2 regions of the Pseudoalteromonas obscura genome follow, and region 1 is predicted to be linked to the other one. Evidence: predicted binding sites of a transcription regulator. Region 1 holds the regulator's gene; the other holds the start of a gene.
The links. The regulator FliA, encoded in region 1, starts transcription of late flagellar genes. The targets are predictions, from matches to a motif close to CTAAAGNTNNNNNNNNNNNNGCCGATA.
Positions count from the first base shown of each region.

Region 2: a site for FliA is predicted at 1,375-1,401, ahead of QNM18_RS18305 (DUF5610 domain-containing protein). Genes of this name have one in related genera too.

Region 1 is NZ_JASJUT010000018.1:82,919-86,344, forward strand. It holds gene QNM18_RS25900 (MinD/ParA family ATP-binding protein) at 1-854, shown strand, start outside; gene flhF (flagellar biosynthesis protein FlhF) at 1-1, shown strand, start outside; gene QNM18_RS25905 (RNA polymerase sigma factor FliA) at 857-1,591, shown strand; gene cheY (chemotaxis response regulator CheY) at 1,639-2,022, shown strand; gene QNM18_RS25915 (protein phosphatase CheZ) at 2,043-2,810, shown strand; gene QNM18_RS25920 (chemotaxis protein CheA) at 2,826-3,426, shown strand, end outside.
Region 2 is NZ_JASJUT010000009.1:998-4,423, reverse strand. It holds gene QNM18_RS18315 (thiol:disulfide interchange protein DsbA/DsbL) at 1-110, shown strand, start outside; gene trmA (tRNA (uridine(54)-C5)-methyltransferase TrmA) at 174-1,271, opposite strand; gene QNM18_RS18305 (DUF5610 domain-containing protein) at 1,433-2,536, shown strand; gene murI (glutamate racemase) at 2,613-3,426, shown strand, end outside; gene QNM18_RS18295 (RNA recognition motif domain-containing protein) at 3,418-3,426, opposite strand, start outside.

The sequences.
Region 1 (3,426 bases):
ATACAGTTTTAGATCAAGCAAGTGGCCTGCGTAAAATGAATCAAAAAAGTAACCACGGAGTAAAAGTAATAGCAGTAACTGGTGGTAAAGGAGGAGTCGGTAAGACCAATGTTTCATTGAATACTGCGATTGCGTTAGGACAACAAGGCCATAGAGTATTAGTTTTAGATGCTGACCTTGGATTAGCAAATTGTGACGTAATGCTAGGGTTACGTGTTGAGCGCAACCTGTCTCATGTGCTATCCGGCGAATGTGAATTAGATGAGATTTTAGTAGAAGGGCCTGCTGGTATAAGAATTGTACCTGCTACTTCAGGTTCTCAAAATATGGTTGAATTAAGCCCAGCAGAACATGCCGGTCTTATTCGAGCATTCAGTGAATTAAGTAACGATTTTGATGTTCTGATTGTCGATACGGCTGCTGGTATTTCAGATATGGTACTCAGTTTTTCAAGAGCAGCTCAAGACGTCATGGTTGTAGTTTGTGATGAGCCAACGTCAATCACAGATGCTTATGCACTGATAAAAGTATTAAGCCGAGAGCACGGAGTTTACAAATTTAAAATCGTCGCGAATATGGTGAGAAGCCTTCGTGAAGGTCAGGAACTCTTTGCAAAGCTCTCGAAAGTAACGGATAGGTTTTTAGATGTAGCGCTTGAACTCGTTGCAACAATACCTTTCGACGAAAATATGCGAAAGTCTTCGCGTCGTCAAAAAACGATCGTGGAACTCTACCCTAATTCCCCAGCTGCAGTTGCATTTAGGGGATTGGCAAGTAAAGCAGTGAAATGGCCTGTACCTCACCAGCCTTCAGGTCACTTAGAGTTTTTCATTGAGCAACTAGTTAACGGGTAATTATGGCTACACCGGTCAATCGAATGGCGGGATATCAAACAGCAGATCATCTGAATAAGGTGGTTGAGCGTCATACACCTTTAGTCAAAAAAGTTGCTTGTCATTTGCTCGCGAGACTACCCGCGAGCGTTCAACTCGATGACCTAATTCAATCTGGCATGATTGGTTTAATTGAAGCGACAAAGAATTTTGATGCAAGTAAAGGGGCTAGCTTCGAAACCTTTGCAGGGATTCGCATTCGCGGCGCAATGTTAGATGAAATACGCCGTGGAGACTGGGCACCACGCTCAGTTCATAAAAATAGCCGTATGGTGGCAGAGGCTATTTCTGAGCTGGAAACAGCCTTAGGCCGAGAGCCTAAAGATACTGAAATCGCTGAAAAACTTGATATTCCCTTAGATGAGTACCATCATATTTTACATGACGTAAATGCAAGTAAAATTATTGGCATTGAAGACTTGGGTGTCGATCAAGATGTAATTTCACCTGCAGGCAGTGATTTAGCGCTAGACAAACCATTCAATAACGTTAAGAATGAGCGCTTTAATGAATCGTTAGTAGAAGCAATTAAAACATTACCTGAGCGAGATGCGATGGTTTTGTCTTTGTACTATAACGATGAAATGAATTTAAAAGAGATTGGCCAGATCCTTGATGTGAGCGAGTCTCGAGTGAGTCAGATTCATGGTCAGGCAATGATTAAACTCAGAGCCAAGATAAATGACTGGATCAATTAGAGTACATTTTATTATTTATTTAGGTTCAAACCTCACCGGAGGAAGTTTTGGATAAGAACATGAAAATTCTCGTGGTTGATGATTTCTCTACAATGAGAAGAATAATCAAAAACCTTTTGAGAGACTTAGGCTTTACAAATGTTCAAGAGGCAGATGATGGCAGCACTGCGCTTCCAATGTTGCAAAATCAAGAATTTGACTTTGTTGTTACCGATTGGAACATGCCAGGCATGCAAGGTATCGATCTGCTAAGAGCGATAAGAGCCGATGATAGCCTTAAGCACATTCCAGTGCTGATGGTAACTGCAGAAGCTAAAAAAGAACAAATTGTTGCAGCAGCTCAAGCTGGTGTAAATGGTTATATCGTCAAGCCGTTTACAGCTGGAACATTGAAAACTAAGTTAGAAAAAGTCTTTGAACGCTTAGGCTAGTTACTAGTAAGGATAGGCTTATGTCAGAATCCTCTGCGCCACAAATAACATTAGAGCAAGCAAAGCAACTTGTTGAGTTTCTTGAAAATGGTGAACAAGAAAAAGCTGATCAAATTTTAATTGAAGCGACTAATAAAGAACAATCTGAATTATTTGCTGAAGTCGGAAAATTGACACGCCAATTACACGAATCGTTGAAAAACTTCGAGTTAGATACGCGTTTATCAGACTTAACAACTGAAGCCTTACCAGATGCAAAACAACGTTTAAATTATGTCATGGAAATGACAGAAAACGCGGCTAATAAAACAATGGACGCGGTGGAAGCGAGTTTGCCGCTTGCTCAACAGTTGGCAGATGAGCTTTCTGAAATAAAGCCTACCTGGGATAGGTTAATGAGTCGTGATATACAATTAGGGGAGTTTAAATCCCTGTGTCACGACTTAAATGACTTTATGCAATCTTCACAAGGCCGTACCGATGAGCTACAAACCTTGATGACAAATGTCTTGATGGCGCAAGATTATCAAGATTTGACTGGTCAAGTTATTCGCCGAGTCATTGAACTTGTCAGAGAGGTTGAAGACAGTTTAATTCATTTATTAACTGTATTTGGCACGTCAGAAGTGGGTCAACTTAGCACGGCTCAACAACCACAAGAAGTAGTTGAAACCACCACTGATGAACTATCAGGTCCAGAAGGACCTATCATTGACGCTGAAGAACGAGACGATGTCGTGTCTGGTCAGGATGAAGTTGATGATTTGTTATCTAGTTTGGGTTTCTAATAGGAGAGTATAATAATGAGCTTTGAAGTCGATGAAGATATCTTACAAGACTTTCTTGTTGAAGCTGGAGAAATACTCGAACTGTTATCTGAGCAACTCGTTGAATTAGAAAACAACCCAGATGACAAAGATTTACTAAATGCAATTTTTAGAGGGTTCCACACAGTTAAAGGTGGTGCTGGCTTTCTAGGCATGAATGAGCTGGTTGATGCTTGTCATGGTGCTGAGAATGTTTTCGATGTACTGAGACAAGGTCAACGTTCAGTCAACCCAGAATTAATGGATGTGATCTTGCAGTCACTGGATACAATTAACGATATGTTTGCTTGTATTCAAAACCGCGAGCAACCAGAGCCAGCTGACCAGACGTTACTTGACGTCTTGCACAAGCTTAGCCAACCAGAATCTGCTGACGAAGAACCAGTTGCACTGACTCCAGAACCAGAGGCTGTTGTTGCACCGACGCCAGAAGCCCCTCCTGAACCTGAAGCTGACGTATTTTTCGATTTAGATGGCAGTAGTGAAGAAAGTAGCGAGCCAGCTAAGTCTGACAACATTGATGAAATAACAGAAGAAGAATTTGAAAGCCTGTTAGATGAGCTACATGGCTCTGGGA
Region 2 (3,426 bases), on a different contig from region 1:
TACCTACATTTATCGTTAATGGTAAATATAAACTGGTATTAGGTAGAAGTTCTGGTATTACAAGCCCGGATGATATCGCTAAACTAATTAACTACTTGGCGAGTAAATAACAAAACGTTTGGCATACAAAAAACCCCGCATGTGCGGGGTTTTTTGTTCTAGGGCAAAGTGACTTACTTACGAGTTAAAAATACACCTGATTCGACATGGTGCGTATAAGGGAACTGATCAAATATAGCTATTCGCGAGATAGTATGCGTCTCAGTTAATATCTCGAGGTCCCGCTCCAGTGTATCTGGGTTGCAAGAAATGTAGATAATATTGTCGTAGTTACTCACTAAGCGACAGGTTAGTTCATCCATGCCTGCACGAGGTGGATCAACTAAAATTGTCTGACAGTTGTAGGATTGTAAATCTATTCCGTTGAGTCGAGAAAAGGTGCGTTTGCCTTGCATTGCGTCAGTAAACTCTTCACTCGACATGCGAATAATATCGAGGTTACCGACTTGGTTCGCTGCAATATTGTACTGTGCAGAATGGACTGATGATTTTGATATTTCAGTTGCAAGAACGCGGTCGAAGTGCTCAGCTAAGGCGATAGAAAAGTTACCATTACCGCAATAGAGCTCCAGCAAATCATTTGATAGTGGGACCGCGATGGATTTTGCCCATGACAACATTTTTTCATTCACTTTGGCGTTAGGCTGTGTAAAGCTATTTTCTACCTGTTGGTAAATATACTCTTTACCATCTACATTGAGCCTTTCAGTCACAAAGTCATCACCAAAAACGACTTTTTGCTTTCGCGCGCGGCCAATAAAATCAATTTTATATGTTTCTTGTAGCTCAGCTCTAAGCGCAGTCATCGCTTGTTGCCAGTCATCATCCAACTTTTTGTGGTAAAGCAAACTAACTAATATCTCACCACTGAGTGTTGAGAGGTAGTCGATTTGAAATAGCTTACGTCTCAGAATTTCATTGTGACGTAATTTATTCATCATCACTTGCATAAGCTCATTGACCAATGGAGCACCAGGATCAAATTGGTCAACGCGTATTTTCTCTTTGCTTTGTTGATCAAACATTATGTGATACAAGTCTTCACCATCGTGCCATACTCGAAATTCACAGCGTTGCCTGTAGTGACTTTTTTCAGAGTCATAAACCTCTAATTCAGGTGCGTTAAAGCGTGCAAATTGCGTGCTGATGCGCTGTTTTTTTTCTGATAGCTGTTGGCTATACAAAGAAGTATCAATATTGATCACGGCCATGCTGAGATTACCTTTATGTATTGCAAGGAGGCGCTATTTTAGGTGGCGAGGAACATTTGTCCAGTGCTTACCATTAAAATTGCACTTTTATTGAACAAAATAGCTTTAGCTTTGGCGTATATGGCCGATAATTAACTGATAGGGTATAGCGGAGAGCAATCATGAAGATCGGACAGTTGAATCAGCTGTTAAACCCAGCGATGCAGCACAATGCTGCGAAAGCTAAACCGACCATTCCTAATATCTCAATAAACTCCGATGTTTATCAAGGTAATAAGTCTCAGGTCGCAGCGAAAGTGCTCGATGATAAGTTGGCGCAAGCGCTTGGCATTGAAAAAAAAGAAGAGCAAGAAAAACCGCTCTTTGATTTCGAAGAGATTGTCAAAAATGTCCTTGGCTTTGTGCAAGGTGCAATTAACAAAGCAAAAGCTGATGGCAAAGATGATGACACATTAAAAGGTATGTTTGAGCAAGCCCGCAAAGGGGTGCAAATGGGGATTGATGAAGCGACCGATGAATTAACCGAATCTGGTTTATTGAATGATGACATCACAGAGGGAATTGAAAAGTCCAAAGAGGGCATCTTTAAAGGCTTGGATGAATTTGAAAAAGAGCTATTTGATCCAAGCCCTCAACATTTGTCAGTGAGTGCGGCTCAATTTGCGAGTTTATCTAATAAAGCTGAGTACGCATTTACTACCGCAGAAGGCGATGAAGTAGTTATTTCATTTAGCGATGCTTATAGCCAGTCACGTGCAGCTAGCTACGAGCGGGATGGAAACAATGTCGGTTTTGCCTATGGGGAGAGTCAATCTCAAGAAGTGAGCTTCTCTATAAGTGTCAATGGTGAGCTTAATGAAAAAGAACAAGAAGCCATTAATGCGATGATGGAAGATATTCGAGATGTCAGTGATTCGTTTTTTGCGGGTGAATATGATGAAGCGTTTGAACTTGCTCAAGGGTTAAGTCTTAACAGTGAACAAATATCAAATTTCACGATGGATTTAAGGCAGAGTAAAACATCAGCGGCTATTGCACAGTATCAACAAAGTAACCCAATGAAAGAGTTGGAGCAGGCGTTTGCACCACTTGATAAGAGGCTCGAAGGAATTAACGCCGATGCGGAGTCTTTGGGAATACAAGCACAATTGCCAGATATTATGGCCTGGATGAATGAAGGGCAGCAAAGGCTCAATCAGTTTTTAGATTATGCACAATCCTATTTTGGAGCGTTAAATAATAAAGCTGAAACGCAAAATAGCTAGATAGCTTGCGCGGCGCAGTTTATTTTATGTGTATAGCATGGCAAACTTCAGTCCTCGTTTTTTGGGGGATTGAAGTTTGCCGCATATATTAGTTTTTGATTCAGGAATTGGTGGGACAAGTGTTTTATCAGAGCTTCAGCAAAGGCTTCCTGAGGCACGATACAGCTATGTAATGGATAATGCGCTTTTACCCTACGGACTCCAGTCACAAGAAACAATTACCAATAGGTTAAAATCACTGTTGTTTTGGATACACCAAAATGACCTGAACGTTGATATTATTGTTATTGCGTGTAATACAGCTTCTACCTACGCGTTAGAGACTGCCAGAAAGCACACTGAAATCCCAATCGTTGGTGTGGTGCCTGCCATTAAGCCTGCAGCTCATAGTAGCGTCAATAAACACATTGGGCTCCTTGCAACGCCCGCGACTTCTAAAAATGCATACACAGCTAATTTGATTTCAAATTTTGCACAAGAATGTAGAGTAGATATTTACCATTCGACAGAATTGGTCAATATTGCTGAGTCTTATTACTGGCATAGAGAATTACCCTATGAGCGGTTGAAAGAGGAACTGAAACGCTTAAAAGTAAATCCTTGCCTCGATAGACTCGTCTTAGGTTGTACTCATTTCCCAATCATTAAAGAGGCACTGAAAGAGCTTTTGCATAATGAAGTTGAATTGGTGGATTCAGGTTACGCAATTGCAAAGCGGGTAGAGTATCTATTAATGCAAACAAGTAGATTCTCGATGGTAAGTAGCGTAAGTAGCCAAACAGCTGTTGAAGCAGAAGAGATAGCGCCACCTCAAATTGACATGACGCATTGGTACGCGACACACACAAATGGCGCCGCACAGTTTTCAAAGCTGCAGTTAATTAAGCTAG